2 regions of the Cohaesibacter marisflavi genome follow, and region 2 is predicted to be linked to the other one. Evidence: riboswitches for the same ligand, from Rfam matches in the RefSeq annotation. Region 2 holds a riboswitch; the other holds the start of a gene.
The links. A riboswitch is a leader RNA that binds a small molecule or an ion and turns the genes downstream of it on or off. The one in region 2 is predicted to bind S-adenosylmethionine.
Positions count from the first base shown of each region.

Region 1: another riboswitch for S-adenosylmethionine. It lies ahead of ACKPCT_RS14045 (O-succinylhomoserine sulfhydrylase); the one in region 2 lies ahead of ACKPCT_RS11750 (hypothetical protein).

Region 1 is NZ_OY762534.1:2,861,613-2,871,118, forward strand. It holds gene ACKPCT_RS14025 (IMPACT family protein) at 1-256, opposite strand, end outside; gene ACKPCT_RS14030 (2'-deoxycytidine 5'-triphosphate deaminase) at 261-1,361, opposite strand; gene ACKPCT_RS14035 (hypothetical protein) at 1,700-2,368, shown strand; gene ACKPCT_RS14040 (hypothetical protein) at 2,571-3,242, shown strand; SAM riboswitch at 3,328-3,407, shown strand; gene ACKPCT_RS14045 (O-succinylhomoserine sulfhydrylase) at 3,545-4,741, shown strand; gene ACKPCT_RS14050 (acyl-CoA thioesterase) at 4,877-5,317, shown strand; gene ACKPCT_RS14055 (hypothetical protein) at 5,398-5,586, opposite strand; gene ACKPCT_RS14060 (YeeE/YedE family protein) at 5,591-6,718, opposite strand; gene ACKPCT_RS14065 (sulfurtransferase) at 6,723-7,667, opposite strand; gene ACKPCT_RS14070 (VOC family protein) at 8,007-8,435, shown strand; gene ACKPCT_RS14075 (CDP-alcohol phosphatidyltransferase family protein) at 8,534-9,145, opposite strand; gene apaG (Co2+/Mg2+ efflux protein ApaG) at 9,433-9,506, shown strand, end outside.
Region 2 is NZ_OY762534.1:2,347,847-2,357,352, forward strand. It holds gene ACKPCT_RS11740 (hypothetical protein) at 1-652, shown strand, start outside; gene ACKPCT_RS11745 (ChbG/HpnK family deacetylase) at 1,417-2,220, opposite strand; SAM-I-IV-variant riboswitch at 3,166-3,277, shown strand; gene ACKPCT_RS11750 (hypothetical protein) at 3,362-3,706, shown strand; gene ACKPCT_RS11755 (glycoside hydrolase family 3 N-terminal domain-containing protein) at 3,750-4,850, opposite strand; gene hisG (ATP phosphoribosyltransferase) at 4,997-5,977, opposite strand; gene ACKPCT_RS11765 (ATP phosphoribosyltransferase regulatory subunit) at 5,990-7,138, opposite strand; gene hisS (histidine--tRNA ligase) at 7,172-8,656, opposite strand; gene ACKPCT_RS11775 (mechanosensitive ion channel family protein) at 9,008-9,506, opposite strand, start outside.

The sequences.
Region 1 (9,506 bases), 510 kb from region 2:
CTCGCCCGATCAACACCTTGAGCATCGGCATGCCAGAGGTACCCGCCGGTTCCCCGTCATCCTTGGCACCTTCCTCGATATGATCATCCTCATGAATGAGGCGGAAAGCGGTTACATGATGGTTGGCCTTGCGATGCTCTATGCGCAAGTCTTCGAGACGGGCCTCGAACTGCTCGATAGGCACGAGGAAAGCCAGAAATTTGGACTTTTTCTCCTCAAGCTCGGCATAGAATTCGGTTTCGATTGTTTGCAGCATGGCATCATGCCATCCGGAAATGCTTGGACAGTTTCAACCCCTGCGCCTGATAGTTGGACCCGATGCCCGTGCCATAGAGGCGGGTCGGACGTGCCCGCATGCGTTCATAGGCGAGACGTCCGATCAACTGGCCATGCTCCACAATGAAGGGCACTTCATGGCTGCGCACTTCCAGCACGGCACGGCTCCCCTTGCCTCCAGCTTCCGAGGCGCCGAAGCCGGGGTCGAAGAAGCCAGCATAATGCACCCGGAATTCGCCCATAAGCGGGTCGAACGGTACCATCTCGGCGGCATAACAGGGGGGAACATGCACCGCTTCGCGCGAGACCAGAATATAGAACTGGTCCGGGTCCAGAATAAGCGCATTCTTGCCACGCCCCGCTATAGGTTCCCAGAAATCGAGCATATCGAGTGCATCGCGCTTGTCGACATCAATAACAGCACTATGGCGCTTGGCGCGATAGCCGATGATGCCTTCTCCTTCCAGATCGATCGACACTGCAATGCCGTTGTCGATAAAGGGATCATCGGAGGCAATGACAAGACTTTCGCTGTTATGGAGCGCCAGATGTTCGGCATCACTGAGGCGCGAACGCCCCTGCCGGAAGCGGATCTGTGTCAAGCGGCTACCGGCACGGACCACAATGGGAAATGTGCGCGGGCTGACTTCCAGAAAGAGCTGGCCGCGATAACCGGTTGGGATGGTATCGAATTGGCGGGACCTGTCTGCAATGACACGGGTAAAAATGTCTAGTCGTCCGGTGGAGCTTTTGGGATTGGCGGCCGCCTCGATGAAATCTGGCAGGGCCAGACTTTCCATCAACGGCACAATGTAAACACAGCCGGTTTCCAGCACAGCCCCTTCTGTCAGGTCAATCTGGTGGAGCTGCAACCGCTCCAGTTTCTCTTCAACGGTCTCGTTGGGACCGGGCAGGAAGGAGGCGCGCACACGATAGGCGGTGGCTCCAAGGCGCAAATCCAGACTGGCGGGCTGGATCTGATCGGCATCGGGATGACAGGCAAACCGGATCCCCTCGCCTTCGACCAGTTGGGTAATATCGGCGTCATTGAGAATACCGCTTCCGGTAAAGGAGAAATCAGTCATGCATAGGCCCGTTCATTGCGTTTTCATGTTGTTTAACAGGGATAGTGCCCTTGGGCAACCAGCCAGAAAGCGGGCCAGAACCGGCCCATGAAGGGGCGAACCTCCTGCGCTATGCTCGCATAGCGGCAGCGTCATGCCTTCATTGCGTGAGCAGATAGTCCAGAAATGCATAGACACATTTGTAGTTGTGCACAAATGGGCAGTTGGTTCAAATTTTAGCTTTTATTTTTACCGCAGAAATAGGGAAGTCTACTAATATTGGACACACCTTGACAGAAGGCGTCTGACGACAGCAGGCGCCATTGCTATATGGCCAACCAGGAACAATAGTGTCTTAGATGAAAAAGCTCCTCGCGGTTTGCATTTTAACGGCCTGCTTTATCACAGGCATCATTCTCACATACGAGACTCCGGCAAACTCCAATCAGCTCAATGGTACACGTTTGACTTCTGCCGGGAAGCAGGAAGCGGAAAGCAAGATTGAATCCTTCCTTGAATCGAATATGGCCTATTTCAATCCCTTCAGCGATCAGGTGCAGGTGAACAATTGCAAGATCACCTACCGGCTGAACAGCACGGGCGATTGCGCAGGCTCTCCGACGGCGCGCTTCAACGAGTTCCAGATTGATCTCAAGGATGTTCGCAAGGTGCGAATTTTTGAAAATTCGCGTCGCGGCACCGGTGCTGCCGGGTCCATCCGCTTCGAATTCGCCGAAGACGTGCAAAAGCGGTTCGATCGCGCCAAGCAGCTGTTCAAGCGCTATAATCAGCATAACAATGGCTATACTGGTTCCATGTGGGCACAAGAAGCCTATTCGGCAGAACAGAATGCCGTGAAGGGTGCAGGGCTGCCCAGCATGCGCAGTTATGCCAAAACGCAGAATTGCTCACGCAGCATCCAGCAGTTCCACCTGCCCAAGACGCTTGGTACCATCAGCCTCTCAACGGTGGATCGCGGTGCCGCCTACAGTTTGAAAAATTACCACGCCAGCTGCATCAACAGCTAAGTCTTGTGCTTGCGATTGAGCACATCGGCAATCGAACGACACCTAATCCCTTGTCAAAAATACCTAAACTTTAGATTGAAATTTTCCACATTAATCGTGAAATAGATTCAATTTTAATCTTTCTGCTATGCGCGTTTAAAACAGTTTCGACCAAAATTCCCTCATTGACTAGTTCCACCAGACACAGACATTTTGCGAAAAAATGAAAAAGAATATTATCGTCTTAACTTCCCTATTCTCGGTGATCATTGTTGCCATCTGCTTTCTGGCCCTTTTCGAAGGAAAGAGCTTTGCCAAAATCAAACCGCTTTTCAGCAAGAGAGAAGTGGCGCGAATGGAAAGCATCATTCAAAAGGCGCTTTCAGAGACATCCAATGTCGCCTATGGCAGTGATCTGGTGGTGAAGGATTGCGAGATCATCAATCGGGTTGAAACAGCACGCAATTGCGCAGATCCCTATTCCCTTCGCCTGCAGGAATTTCGGCTCGACATCAGGGAAACAGCATCTGTCACCCAGTCCAGTCTGGTTTCCAGCAAACCGGGGCGTCAGAGCCTCCTGAAGTTTCACTTCACCCCTGAGATCGAGCAGAAGGTGCAGAGCGCCAAGCAGCAGATCTGGGAGTATGTGAGCGACAAACACGGGTTGCGCGGAGCTGTCTGGGGCGAGTTTGCGGAATCCGCAGAACAACGCCTTGTCAAACAATATGGCTTCGACCAACTGGGCAGCTATGATGTCACCCAGACCTGCGGCTCCAGCAAGAAGATGCGCCATCTACCCGAGAAGCTCGGAACCTATATTCTGAGTGGTGATTCCAGAGAGTTGGGACGGGTCATCAAATCCTATCACCAATATTGTGTTTCCTCGGATTCATAAGCGGGCCTGCCAGCGGCATGCCTTAGGCGGGACACTGGTGCCCGGAGCCGTGCCATTGACAGGTGAGGTCTTTGAGCGTACAGAATGTCGCACTTGTGGTCATTTGAGCCGACCGGCTTGCCGCCACGTAAAAGAATGTTGCTAAAAGGTCGGGGATGAAAAACAGTCTATCCCGGCCATACTAACCTATGTCGCCGGGTTTTATTTTGCCCAAAATCCGGCCACCCACGAAGAATGAGCCCGACGTCTCGCGGTGTTCTGCTCCGGACGGCGTGTGGGAAAAACAAGAACAGGATTGAGCCATGTCTGAGACCAAAAAGCCCGAAACCGGTTATCGCCCAGCGACCGAAATGGTCCATGGAGGCGCTATGCGTTCGCAGTGGGGGGAAACATCCGAAGCGCTTTTCATGACGCAGGGTTACGTCTATGACAGTGCAGAAGCTCAGGAGGCCCGCTTCAATGGCGAGGAACCGGGCTATGTCTATTCGCGTTATGCCAACCCGACTGTCTCGATGTTCGAAAGCCGTATGGCGCTGCTCGAAGGCGCTGAAGGCGCGCGCGGTACGGCCTCCGGCATGGCGGCAGTTTCATCAGCCATGCTTTCTTGCGTGAAGGCCGGAGATCATGTGGTGGCTGCCAGCGCCCTATTCGGCTCCTGTCTTTATATCGTTTCGGAGTTGCTGCCCCGCTTCGGCGTTGAATGCACCTTGGTCGACGGCACCAATCTGGAAGAATGGAAAGCGGCGATGCGGCCAAACACCCGTGCCTGCTTCCTTGAAAGCCCGACCAACCCGGTTCTCTCCGTCATCGATATTGCTGGCGTCGCCGAGATTGCTCATGAGGCTGGTGCAAAGCTGGTTGTCGATAACGTGTTTGCAACGGCCATGTGGCAAAGCCCGCTGGCGCTGGGGGCCGATGTGGTCATCTATTCTGCTACCAAGCATATTGATGGTCAGGGTCGATGTCTGGGCGGTGTCGTGTTGTCGACCGAACAGTTTCTGGAAGAAGAATTCAAGGATATCCATCGCCATACCGGCCCGTCGCTTTCTCCGTTCAATGCATGGATCATGCTCAAGGGACTGGAAACCTTCCCTCTGCGCGTGAAGGAACAGACCCTGAGCGCGGGCATCCTTGCCGACCGTCTGGCAGAGCACAAAGCCATAGAGCGCATTTTCTATCCCGGTCGCGAGGATCATCCGCAGGCTGACGTCTGCAAGAAACAGATGCGCGGCGGCTCTACCATGGTTGCGCTCAACGTGGCTGGCGGCAAGGAAAAGGCCTTCCAGCTGGAAAATGCCCTTAAGGTCATCAAGATTTCCAACAATCTGGGCGACGCCAAGAGCCTGATCACCCATCCGGCCACCACCACACATCAGCGTCTCACCGATGATCAGCTGGCTGCAGCCGGTATCGGTCAGGGCACATTGCGTTTCTCGGTTGGTCTTGAAGATGTAGAAGACCTTTGGGAAGATTTCGAGCAGGCACTTGCCAGCCTCTGATCGTCACCCGACAGAGCTATTCACCAGTTTCAGGGGCGCTTTTCCAGAAGCGCCCCTATTGCTTTGCCGATTGCCTTGAAGCTGCCCCCTTTCCTCGAATAGACTGGCCGCATCACGTCCAAAAGGCAAAGATAGATGTCCCAGAATTCTTGCTCTGAAAAAGACCCGACCATTCCCTATGACATGCCGATCGAGGTTCTGCCTTCCGATATCGACATGATGGGACATGTCAACAACACCATCTATTTGCGCTGGGTTCAGGAAGCGGCGACCGAGCATTGGGATGCTGTTGCCCATGAAGATGATCACACTGCGATGGTCTGGCTCATCACCCGCCATGAAATAGACTACAAGCGCCCCGCTTTTGAAGGTGACAAGCTGGTTGCCCGCACATGGGTTGGCTATTATGAGCACCATAAATGCGAACGCTTCACCGAGATTATCCGCTTGAGCGACAAGCGCATTATGGCCAGCGTCAGAACACTTTGGTGCCCGATCAGTCAAGAAACGAAGCGCACGGTTCGCCTCTCTGAAGAGCAGATTGGGCGCTATTCCAAGGGGCGCAAGCCTGCCTGACCCCTTGACTAATCTTTGATATAAAAGTCCGGACGAGAAACCCGCCCGGACCATATTTGCTACTGTCTAACTCTAAAAGCTCATTTCTTGGGCGGGACCAGCGCACAAAAGGCCCCGCTGGCCGCTTCATCCGAGCCCAGCATGATGGCAGCCGGCGCCGTATAGGGATTGAGCGGCTGGCTTGTCTGAAGATCGAAGACCAGAAGCGCACCAAGTGCCAGCAGAGTTGCTGATGCAGGCAACGCCCGACTTGTGAAAAATCCAGTCATGTTTCTACCCCTCCAGTCCCAGTGGTTTGCGCAAGCGGATACCAACCCACGAACCGGCAAAGGCGGCCACGAACCAGGCCCAGCCATGCAGGCTGCCCGTCGAGATACCCGAGAAGAAGGCGCCGACATTACAGCCTAGCGCCAGACGGGACGAATAGCCCAACAGGAACCCCGCCACGATGGCGGCAATCCATGCCTTTGCAGACAGGGAGGGCAGTTTCGCCGAGAGGCCAGACCGCCAGACCGCCACGATGAAGGCGCCCAGAATGATCCCAAGGTTGGTCAGCGATGTGTAGTCAGTCAGAAGGCTGGCCGCGAGCCGCTCCTGATGAGCTGCACTTGCCCAGTAGGGAGAGGCAGACAGATCGGCGCCCAGCGCGCTGGTGACTTTTGCTCCCCAAAGCCCGAGGCCATAGACGACGCCCCAAGGCTGACCGGCTACGACAAAGTTGGCGACTGCCAGTGCGGCGAGCAAAAGGGCAGCAACGAGCAAGCGGCGCGGCACCTTGCGTGCCTGCTTTGGCGCGATAGCCAAAGCCACGCCTCCCACGATCAGCAGACCCAACAGGGTGATACCTAGACCGCTTGTGCCTTGCAGAGCTACCAGAGGCAACTGCCCCAGTTCCGTCCACCAGAGCAGATGATATGATCCGGCAAAGGCACCGATGATGAAGAAGGGGAGCGCAACCACGCTCACCGGATTGCCGCTGCCCGCATTGACCAGCGTCCCCGAGCCACAGCCAAGCACAAGCTGCATGGCCGCTCCAAAGACAAAAGCGCCCCCGACCATGGCCCAGCCAATGGCGGCATGAGCTCCGATCAATTCGGAATGGTCTCCCGAGAGCAGCGGAAACGCGACTATAGCCACCAAAGCAATGGCGATAAGCTGAGCAAGAAGGCCCGCCGGTTCGCGCCGCAGGATCATGGCCCGCCATGGTCCGGCAAAGCCGAACCGCAAACCCTCAAGCGTCAGGCCGAAACCGATGCCGATGGCCAGCAGAAGCCCGTAGCGGACGCCGGCAGCAGCAATCAGGGTTAAGATGGCAATAAGGGCGACACCTATAAGAGCGGCCCTTATAAACAGACGAGACCCCTTGGAAGGGGTCTCAAAAGATGCGCTGATATCAGTCACTGGATTAGCCGCCGGTTACCTGTTTGATGAGGGTTTGAACAAGGCCTGGCGTGTTGGCCAGATCATAGCCAGCGTTGGAATAGCCCACCACAGATTCCGGATAGAGCTTCACATTGTCCAGCTCGGCCAGTTCGGAAAGCGCGAACCAGTTGGTTGCTGCCCAATGACCGGTGTTGCAGAAGCTTACAAGCTCTTCGCCACCCTTGAAGCCAGCCTCATTGGCCAATTGCTTGACCTTGGCCGCATCGGCAATGACCGGCTTGTTATCGAACCAGCTTGAATGCACGAAATATTCAGACTGAGGCAATGTGCCAGGCTTGGCCGCAGCAGGGTGCTTTTTCTCGCCTTTCCAGAATTCTTCCGGACGGGCGTCGACCAGACGGGCCTTCTCTTCACCATTGACGATCTTCAAAATCTCTTCGCGAGAGGCACGCCATTCATCAGAGAAGGTCACATCAATGGTGGTTTTCTGAGGAGATACCGCGCCAGTTTCGAAGGAAAGGCCCTGCTGCTCCCAATTGTTCAGTCCGCCATTGAGAATGGCAATATCGGTAAAGCCTGCCGATTTCAGCGTCCAGTAGACGCGGGCTGCCGCACCAAAATCAGAGATGTTGGCCCCCTGATAGGCAATGACCGTGGCACGGTCTTTTTCCGCTCCGATGTCACCGAGCACTTTTTCCAAGTGTTCTTCGGTTACCAGCTGGCCCGGATTTTCCTTGGGGCCACGAAACAGACCATAAGGTGCGTTGACCGACCCAGCGATGTGACCCTGTTCAAACAGGCTGGTGCCGTCTTTACTGTTACCACGAATATCGATGATCAGAGGCTTGTCAGCATCTGCAACAGCATTGAGATCCTGTGGGGAAACCAAAGGCCCGAAGGTTGCGGCGAAGGTCGGGGTTACAAACAGCCCGAATGCAACGAAGGCTTGGAATAGCATTTTTTTCATAAGTGTCTCCGTGTGAGCCAATTCGGTCTATCAGCATCGCTGCATTTGCGAATTGTTTGAACGTGATGTCTCAAGCAGCCAGAAGCCTCCCCGGCCCCAGCGCTTTTGTTGGGGCTATTGTGCTTTTCCGCTCTGTTTTTACAAGAAAGAGGATCTTAAAGTTCATTTTTAAATTAGAATATCCTGCGCCCTTGCCAGCGTATCTTGATAAATTTTGCCACAGTGTCGGCTCGTGCTCCCAAATTGAGAAAATTGCTTTTCTCAATTGCGCATTATCCTAGGGCCTATAACGCAGCATTATAGCGGACAGGATCATTCTGCCCGATTAGGAGGATATGCATGGACCCGCGGTTATCACTGGTCACCCTTGGCGTCACCGATCTTGAGCAATCCGTGCGTTTCTATCGCGATGGCCTAAGCTGGCCCTCAAGCTATACGTCGGGCGATGGCGTTGCCTTTTTCAAGACATGGGGCACGGTGTTTGCACTCTATCCAATCGACAAAATGGCCGAGGAGATCCCCGGCGGAACGTTCAAACCGCAGGCAGGTGCTTGTGGCATCACGCTGGCGCATAATTGTCGTGAGCGAGAAGAGGTAGATAGTGTGTTACTGCTGGCTCAAAAAGCGGGGGCCGAGATCAGGAAATCCGCCAGTGACACCTTCTGGGGCGGCTATAGCGGCTATTTCTCCGATCCCGACGGCTATCTCTGGGAAGTTGCCTGGGGTGCCTTCCCCATTGGAGATGACGGACATCTGGTTCTGCCTTGAGGCATTTTGCCTATAATGCCAAAGATTGCCTTGGCACGGTTGCTTGCGGTGCGCAATGATCAGAGATGCGCATCACTTTCAGGCGCCTTTCCATCGGGCTAATCCGTATCGGTGAACAGCTCTCTGGCCAGCAGAATGCGTGAGACCGTGGTGATCGCGGTTATGGCTGCAAAGCTATAGGCGATCACGCCAAACCAGTCCGGCAGCAGGCAGAACAGAGCAAAGACCGCATATGTTTCCCCCGCTTCGGCAAGCCCGCCGGTAAAATAAAGCGATTTTGAGCCATGGCTCTCGGTTGAGATCTTGCGCTTCTCGGCCATGATGGCAAAGGCAAGAAAGCTTGCCCCATTGGCATAAAAGACCATCAGTAGTACAGCGGCAGGCAGAGCATTCTCCGGGCGCGCGAAGGCGAATGCCAGCGGAACAAGACCGTAGAAAATGAAATCGAAGACAATGTCGAGATAACCGCCTAGATCGGTTTTTCGCCCTGCTCGGGCGACAGCACCGTCCAGCCCATCCATCAAACGGCTCAGGCCAATCAGCAGCAGACCCCAAAGATACAACTCATAGGCGATAAACAGGCCTGCGATGCCACCGATAATCAAGCCAAGCGTCGTTATTTGATTGGCAGTTACCCCAAACGCATGCAGGCTCTTGCCGATATGCCCAATTGTTGGGTCTATGATTCCTTTTATCCGGGCATCCAGCATGGTGATCCTTCCATTTCTTCTCTTAAAGTTTAGGTGCGCCTATATTTGATTACCTAATTAGTATTGGTAAGACATGTCTGTTTGTGGATTGAACTATTACCAATACAATTTCTGGTCTGCCTGTTCTATAATACAGCAGGGAGGTTATATTAATTTGGACAAAGCTTTGCTAAACAATTCCTATGAATTTTTCGCGAGTTTTGCCGGAACATAACTCTGATTTCTTCATTCTATTCCGATGGCCAAGCCTAGCATGAACCATCGTTCCACCGGAGTATGAGGACCAAGTGCAGAAATACACAGCAACAACCGGATCGATTCAAGTCATGGTTGTGCCGGAATATCAGCCGGACCAATCAAC
Region 2 (9,506 bases):
GACCGGTGACATGGCCACCCGGATCACACCACCCTGGATCTTGCGCACGGAAACCGCAGACGCCACCAGTGTACGCATTACCATGCGTCTATTCGGACTGGGCCTATTGTGGGCAAGTGAAATTTCGGATGCCTGCCACAGAGCAATTGAAGAAGGCATCTATATCGGCGGGCTGGGGCCTGTCTGCGATAGCGTTCTGATCCGTTCGGTCGAAAATGTCTGGACTGACCTTGATGACGAACAGAAAGACGCCGACCGAGCCATGCTCTCATTCGTGACACCCTTCCATGATGCAGCAGGCGACACAGCACAATCCATCGCAGAACAGTTTCTTGCAGGCCTGATTGATCGAGCGACAGTGGTTGCCCGCTGGCATGGTGTATCGCCCGATGGCGACTTCGCCAAAATCAAGCAGGCGCTCTCAGATTGTCAATGTGATGACGCGGGTCTGGCTGAAGTTAAATGGAATCGCACAGTCAGTCAGCAGCGTAGCGCATCCATTGCCATGCACGGCCAGACCGGACTGTTGCAACTCCGCCTGCCAGAGCAAAACCGTTTGGAAATTCTCCAGTTACTACGCGTTGGCGAGCTACTCCATTGCGGTTCCATGCTTGCTTTTGGCCAAGGACGGTACAAACTCTACCTGATCTGATGGGGTTGGGTAAAATCGGAGGTTTCGTATATGCGCATGAAACGCATTTTCTCCATGTTGAAAAATGGATAAAGGGAGAGTGTAGGCCGCCTATTCCATCATAGACACCTTACATTTAGGTCATTTTTGTCCAATTTCCAAAGCTGTCGAGTGAATTGGGTTCTGACGAGAACCAATCGAACCATGCTTGGTGAGCAGAAACAGAAGAGGCGGGCCACCAGTCCCCCGAAAAGCAGCCCGCCTTGTCGCAGCATCGAATCGTATCCGACCGCGACTATGTTCTGTTTCCCTCCGGATACCTCCGGAGATCTGATGCGACCAAGGCGGCTCGAGAGCCCCTGGAGCATTGCATCAGATAAAACAACAACGAAACATTCTTAATGCTGGAGAAAAGCCTTACAAGTCAGGGATATCTTTACCACTGACGTCTAATCGGAGCGCGGCGCTTCGATTATTTGATCCAAAATTCAAGACCCGTGGCGTCTCAACCAAAAGGCAGTTGAGCCGTTTTGTCACCAAATTCCAGATTTGTTCTTCACTGTCCCCCAGTATAAATTGCTGGCTCCCAACTTGTACTGACACAAAAAGTCGTTCGTATGGTGGTATCCAGCATGTAATACAAGAATACCGCGACACAACAAGAACTCAAGTGGCAAGTTGCTCGTTATACTCGGAAATGTTGCAGCAAGGAGAATCCAATACCAATTGCTACGGGTAAAAAGTTGAATCATCCATACAGATCGGGAAATATCTCAGAACTGCGGTTAAAGCCACCCCATTTGTTTTACCCGAAATAGCGGATCCGGATCGAAGCGGGACAAGCGCTCGTCTGGTAAAGCGGGCCTTATAGCCGTCCAGATCTTTCCATCCTGTAACCAGCTGTTTTTAGGGGGCAATCGCTCGGCATTTGGGGGCTCCATCAAGGCGCGCCGCACCCAGGGTTCGCGCATATGATCATTGGCTCGCCAGATATGGCGTTTTTCCAGTTTGTCCTTCCACCCATTGGCTTGCGGTAACAAAGGACATATGACCGGCAGCGTTGCTGCATCGAATTTTGCTAAAGTACCGGTGACAGCGCGGGCTGCGGCTGCGAAATAGAGGATCTCAGGCTGAAGTACCAAAAAGTGTGGACTGCTGCCTAGATGGGCGGTGAACCGCCGGAACTGCGCGCGGAACTCCGCCTCAAGCGTTCTTTCATCCAGTTCAAACCGGCGCGCCGCTCGGGCCAGATCCGTTCTCCGGGGCAAATAGCCCTGTTGATCGCGATTTTCCGGTGCGAATCCGGTAGAGAGTGGTGAAAAGGGTCCGGTGATCGCCAGACAGAGCCCCACGATAGGGCGTTTTGGAGCGGTCTTGAGATAGGCGTGCAATCCGCTTGCACTCTTGGGCCACAGATCAGACACCGGCAAGCAGGCAATCGAACCAATCTTACCCGCCCGCACGAGCTGGATAATGGCCGCGTCTATGCCTTGAGCCAATCCGAAATCCAAAGCGCACAACAACACACATCTCCATTTAACGTTCGGCGGGCCATGCCACGCCTGAAGCGGAAAGGAGAAACGCAACACGATCTGAAACAGTCAGCAAGCTCGATTCATCCCAAATGATGCATGCGCTTTTGATAAGCCAAATGCAAGATGGCATCTGCATACACTCAAATTTACCGTGCAACTTTTAATACGCAGCCAATTCGGGATTTTGGGTTAAGAAAAGCTTACAGGTTGCAGGCACCGTGTGACTGCCCGAGTAAAGAGCAATCTTGCAATCGCGTGAAACAAGAAAGATGACATGCGTATTTTTATCTAGATTTCTAATCAAATTGAATTAGGTGCAATAGGCAGGATCAGACGAAGCAAACTTACAGATTCTTGCACATTAAAAAGCCTCTATACTTATTGAAATGACTCAAAGTCGGCTCGTAATGGACCGAATATTCGCACCGTCTCAACAGAATAATAAAGAACAACTATAAAATTACACATCCATTTTATAAATAATATTTATTTTATACAGCCATATTCAAGCCTAACCGAATAAGGAATTACACGTTTTGCGCTTTATAACCTACCTTTTTTCGACTTCTACATGCAATTTTTCGATGAGCACTATGGAAAAACCGACCAGCTAAGCGTAGTATCAAAATCAAGAAAGGCCCAAGAAAAAAGCAGCTCTCGGTGTTGGTCCCCCAACAAGACACCAGATGAGCGAAGAAAATAGTCTTTCTAAGGACGGTCCCCACAATTCACCGTCACTAGAGGTCGTCTTATGACGACCTCTTATTTCTTTTGTTTTCACAGCAATCTTACGCTGCATTCACAAAGGCAACCCTCCTTTTGATTGCATTTTTTTCAGTTGGCACTCTTGGTACATACGTTCCAAAGCGGATCATTTGTTCAATCTATGCGAGCAAATTGAACAGCTGTCCAAGCTCGACTCTCCCGCTATGCGCAGCATTCAGAGCTGCAATAATCCACAACAGGCTTGATTCCGTCTCAAAGTTGCTCTAATTATGCGGCCATCATCACGAGAAGGGCTGACGCCCTCGCCAACCTGCCGACCGCGGCAAGGTGGCACCTGTACGGGGATGTGGCGGCATCTTTGCAAACCGCGAAGATGGGCGCAACTAAGCGGAGTTCCCTTACCTGTTGTCGTCAGTCTTCCAAACCCGTGCATGGGCGTTGTCCATGGGCATGTTAGGAAGGAAACACAATGTTTGAAGCAATCGATCAAAGCTACGATTTTCCTGTCAACCACGCCTCCAATCTATCCAAGGAAGCTGACAGCCAAACAGGAAATCCAACGACAAAAGCAGCCAGCGCCGAAACCATCGCGGTTCTGAAGGCCGGTTTTCGCGCCCGCATCATGTCGTTCCGCGAAGCCTATGATCTGGGTGCACGCAGCGGGCTTTCCCTTTCCAGCCTGAAGAACCGCACTGAACAGTGCGCTCATCTCATTTCAGCCGGTCTGGGCTATGCCGTGGATGAAACCGTGTTTGCCACGCTCGTCTATCATTATCCCGAGCTGGCGCAGGGTTATTACCGCGCCCATCGCTAAAAAGCGACCATAGCGAAGCCCGTAGCGTCTCTCATAAGGCTCATCAAGCCGAACGCGAGCGACGCAATCGGGCCGCGCTATCCAATATCTGCTTCTCGCTGATCTGCCCCTGTCGCACCGCGTCGCGTATCCAACCGACGGCTTCGGCGGGCAGATTGGCATCAGGCTTGAGGCTGTTGGACAGCAAAAGAATGTCATAGCCAGCCTGAGCGGCCCGAATGGCCGCTTCGCGGGTGGATGCCACCTTGCGCACGGCGCCCATGTTGAGATCATCGGTCATGATCAGGCCATTAAAGCCCATGCGTCGCCGCAGGGCATCGCGCACAAGGGTCTTGGAAAAGGTTGTCAATTCGCCGTTGCTATCCTTCCCCACTCGCACATAGAGATGACCGGACATGATGCAGTCGGCCAGTCCCATACGGACCAGTTCGGCAAAGGGCGTCAATTCCTCTGGCTGCCACGTATCGCGGATATCGACAAAGCCGTTGTGGCTATCGGCCTTGGACAGCCCGTGTCCGGGGAAATGCTTGAGCGCCGTGGTGATGCCGTAGCGGCGGTGCGCCTTCACGAAAGCCCCCGCATAGCGGATCACCGTGGCAGCATCCTTGCCATAGGCGCGTTTGTTGCGGCCAATCACCGGATTATAAGCGCGATGCAGGTCTGCCACTGGGCCCAGATTGAAGGTGAAACCCGCCTCCGACAATTCTCTTGCCGCCACGGCGTAAATCTTTTCCGCGCCACCGGGATTGGTGCTTTTGGCGATGCTGAGCGCGGAGGCAATGCGGGTGAAGCCCTGTCGCTCCTTGAGACGCTGCACCGTACCACCTTCATGATCGATGGCGATATGCGTGGCACCAGCATCATGAAACAGTTTGTTGAGCCCCAGCACATCCTTGCGCGTGCCGACATTGGTGGAAAGATAGACAACAGAGGCCGCCCTGCCCTTGGCAATTTGGCTGGCGATGGTGCGGGCAAAATTGCCTCCAGCGCTCTTGCCTGAAAAGCCAACCATGATGAGACTTCCGATCGCCCGATCCAACTCGGCGGCGTTGACCACATTGGCGCGCACAAGCGCCGGAGCGGCAAGCCCGGCGGCCACCAGTTTGATCGCCATACGGCGGGATATATCTCGGTTCATGGTCATGTGATGCTCATGTGCTGAGGCGCCAATCAAGAGCCTGCTTGCTCAGGATGAATGATTGCGCCGGTTGCCGCTGTCTTTGTGAGGAAGTGGCCCCAGCAATGAGTCCAAATCAAGGCCAGCGCCGGTTTTGGCGCTGGCAATGCCGTTTATTGCCCAAGGCGCTCCACCATATGATCAAAGAGCGGATTGGATGCCTCGAACACATAGTCCAGACGCCCCACAGATACGGATACCGAGCCCAGCTCGCGCAGGCGACGAGCAATGGCATAGACGCTCTTTTGCGGGGCATGCAGGCGCAAGATATGGTCGTTATGGCCATAGGGCGCAGTCACGCCAGCGGCTTCGAACTCGTCACAGATCTGCTGGCTGATTGCAGCGGCGTCATGGTGGGCAGCTGTGATCTCGCGCACGGAGCGGGCGGCTTCTTCGGCCTGTATGCGATCAAGAATTTCGCCCAGCGCCGATTTGGCTTCCTCAGACCAGTCCGCCGTCAGCGAAGCCACCAGATTGGCCTCCGAACGCAGCATGACCCCATCGTCCAGAATCTTGAGATTGTTGGCCTCAAGGGTCGAACCGGTGGAGGTGATATCGACGATGATATCAGCCGACCCCGCAGCAGGCGCCCCTTCGGTCGCCCCAAGGCTCTCGACAATCTTGTAGTCAATGATGCCGTGGCTGGCGAAGAAGGCCCGCGTCAGGTTGATATATTTGGTCGCGACACGCAGGCGATGGCCATAACGAGCTGGCATGTCCATAGCCACGTCGCCGAGATCTTCCATGTTGCGCACGTCGATCCATGCCTTGGGCACGGCGATGACAACATTGGCATGACCAAAACCGAGTTTGATCAGCAGATCGACATAGCTCTCCGGCGTTGCGAGATGTTCGCGGATCAGATCCTCACCCGTCACCCCAAGATGCACGGAACCAGCTTTCAGCTCCTTGGCGATTTCAGAGGCGGAAAGAAAGGCGATTTCGACATTGTCGGTGCCCTTGAGATGACCGCGATAATTGCGTGCGCCACCCGGACGGGCGACATCAAGACCGGCACGGGCGAAAAAGGCGTTGGTGTTTTCCTGCAGGCGGCCTTTGGAGGGGATCGCGATGATCAAAGGTGTCTTGCTCATGGTGCTCTCTCCTTAGCTCTCTTTGCCCGCTTGCGTCAGACGATCCAGCCAGACCACAAAACCGATGGCCGGAACCGCGTCCACCGCGTTGCCCTGTTTGGCGCGGGAGGCCAGAATGCCCAGCAGGCGATCATAGCGACCGCCACCGGCAACCGGCTTGTCTTCGCCTTCGAAATGCAACTCGTAATTAAAGCCCGAATAATAATCGAGGCGGCGCCCGAAATCGGCTTTGAACACCAGCTTCGTGCCTTGCGGCACAGCGGCTCGAATGGCAGCGATGCGATCGGCAAGAGCCGCAAGGGCATCGCCCAGCAGCCCGCCTTCTTTGGCATCGAAGGCACGGAGCTGATCAAGGCTATCATCGAGCGATCCGGCAATGGACAGATAGCGCACGATGATTGCCAGCTTGTCGGCATCCCAGCCCGCCATTGCGGCGAGCTCGGCCTTTTCCATGTAGCGCTCGGCAATGTCGCCCACAGAGCGACCGCCCACGGCAGCAAGGCCTGCGATATCGAGCATTTCCTCAACCGCCTCGCGCACATCTTCCGGCGCCTTGCCTTCGAGAATACGAGCCAGACCGGCAGACGCCCCATGGCTTTCCGAGCCGCCCTGTTCCAGACGTCTCAGCATGCGGTCCAGCACGGCACGATCACCAAACGCACCTTCCAGACGCCGCTGCCATACAGCGGGCGTGCCCAAAGCATTGAGCAAGGCAGAAAAAAGCCCCAGATCACCGATGGTCACGACCGGGCGCTTACCCGAGAGGCTTTCCACCATGGAAACGGCGCTGGCGACGTTGGCCGCATCAAAGTCAAAGCCGCCTTCGGGGTCGATCTGTTCGATACCTGCCTGATGGAACTCGCCGGGTTCATCATCGGCGCGCTGGCGGAACACCGGACCAAGGCAGGCATAGGTCGCCTTGCGGGTTGCCTCTCCATGGCGCAGATGATGCAGACAAACGGGAATGGTGAATTCAGGCCGGAGCGCCATCGCCTCGCCATTGGCGCCAGGGGCGACATAGAGGCGGCGGCGAATGTCTTCACCAATGAGATCAACAAACAGGTCCGCAGAATAGAGGATCGGCAGATTGATCACTCTGGCACCTGCCGCGTCGAACTGTTGAGCCAGCTCGGCGCGCATTGTTTCGGTCAGATGAGTCATGGATATCTCCTCTCGCCTTTTCCGGCTGAGCGGTTATTTCGTCTCGGCAGCACGGGCGGCGTCCCGATCGGCGGCCTGATCTGCGAGCATCTTCTTGACGGTTTCGACCATCTCGGCGAGCGGCACCTCGACCTGAGCGGGACGGCTTTCACGCCAAGTGGCGTTGTCCTCAATCTCGGCAGAGAGGCGTTTGCCTTCTTCCAGATCCTTGATCTGGACAATGCCCTTTTCCTTCTCGTCAGAGCCCTGAATGATGGCCAGCGGACAGCCGCGCTTGTCGGCATATTTGAGCTGGTTGCCAAACTTCTTCCAGTTGCCCTGATAAAGCTCGGCCCGCACGCCTGCGGCGCGCAGCTCCTGCACCATCTTCATATAATGGCCAAGACTCTCGACATCCCCGTCCATAACGGTAACCAGCACAGGTTCGACGACCATATCCGTGCCCAGCTTGCCGAGATTCTTAAGAGCCGTCATCAGGCGGGAGACACCGATGGAGAAGCCCGTGGCAGGCACGTCACGCCCGACGAACCGTTTGACCAGACCATCATAGCGCCCGCCGCCGCCGACAGAGCCGAACTGGACAACTTCGCCCTTCTCGTTGGTCACATCAAACAGCAGCTCGGCCTCATAGACCGGGCCGGTGTAATATTCGAGGCCACGCACGACGGATGGGTCGATCTTGATGCGATCTTCCCCGTAGCCACAGGCATCAAAGATGGCCTGCATGGTGTCCAGCTCGCGGGTGCCGTCATTTTCCATGTCGAGAGTACCTTGGGTAAAGGCAATCACCTTCTCGACATTTTCAGGGCTAAGACCGGCGCCCTTGGTGAAGTCGCCGCTCTCATCCTTGCGGCCTTCGCCCAGCAACAGGCGCACGCCGTCGGTGCCAAACTTGTCCAGTTTATCAACGGCGCGCAAAACCGTGAGGCGGGATTCGGCATGCTCATCGCCACCAAAGCCGATTTCTTCCATCACCCCATCAAGCACTTTGCGGTTGTTGACGCGAATAACATAGTTGCCGCGCTCGATGCCGAGGGCTTCCATGGTGTCTGCCATCATCATGCAGGCTTCAGCGTCGGTCTGCACACCCGGCGCGCCAACGGTGTCGGCGTCAAACTGCATGAACTGACGGAAACGGCCAGGACCGGGCTTTTCGTTGCGATAGACATAGCCAACGCGATAGGTGCGGAAAGGCAGCTGGATCTCGTTGATATTCTCGGCCACGTGACGGGCCATCGGCGCGGTCAGATCATAGCGCAGGCTCATCCATTGCTCGTCATCATCCTGTACGGAAAAGACACCCGCGTTGGGGCGATCCGTATCAGGCAGGAATTTGCCCAGACAATCGGTATATTCAAAGGTCGGCGTCTCAATCGGATCAAAGCCATGATGCTCATAGACGGCCTTGATTTTTGCGAGCATGTCATCGGATGCGCGAATATCGTCAGCAGTCCGGTCCACAAAACCGCGCGGCAGGCGGGCCTTGAGCTTGTTGGGCTTTTTGTTCTTTGCCATGATTGGACGTCACTTTTGAATTAGAATTGAAGTTAGAGAGGCGCGCACCGGAAATAGGACACGCCTTGCGGGCTTTTCCTAGCCCATCCAAGGGAAAGCGGCAAGAGAAGAGCTGAGCTTTGGCCTCAGTTGAGCAGGAAACTTCACGTAAATGACATCAAAAATGGCATGCAAGGGTCAGCTTCGGGCAAATTGGGCAAAAGTCGCCCATTAAGAACAGACATAAAGCCAATAACGCGGACAAAATCGCACTGGATTCCCCCTGCTTTGCCACCTCCATTCAAAGCCACCTTCGTTCAAAGAAAAAGGGCAGCCCATGCCGCCCTTTGTTTTTCCTTGCCTCAAAAGCCAAAATCAGGCTTCGTCTTTCTCGTTCCTGTTGACGGAAATGATCTGAGTATGCGGATACGGAATGTCGATGCCCTGCTCATCGAAGGCTTCCTTGACGGCCTTCAGCATATCGAATTTGAGCGCCCAATAGTCCGCAGCATCACACCACAGACGTGTGGTGATATCGACCGAAGAATCGCCCAGATTGGTCACGGCCACCCATGGTTCCGGCACCTTCTGAACGCGCATGTCTGCATTGGCCAGATCCAGAATAATCTGCATCGCCTTGTCTGCGCTGTTGGAATAATCGATGCCGAAGGTCAGATCGACGCGGCGTGTGGTTTGCGCCGAGTAGTTGGTAATGATAGAGCCCCATGCCTTAGAGTTGGGCATGATGATCTGCACATTGTCCGGCGTCACCATATAGGTCACGAACAGATCTACGGACTGGACGGTGCCGGAGGTGCCACCAACATTGACATAATCCCCCAGTTTATAGGGACGGAAAATGATCAGCATGACG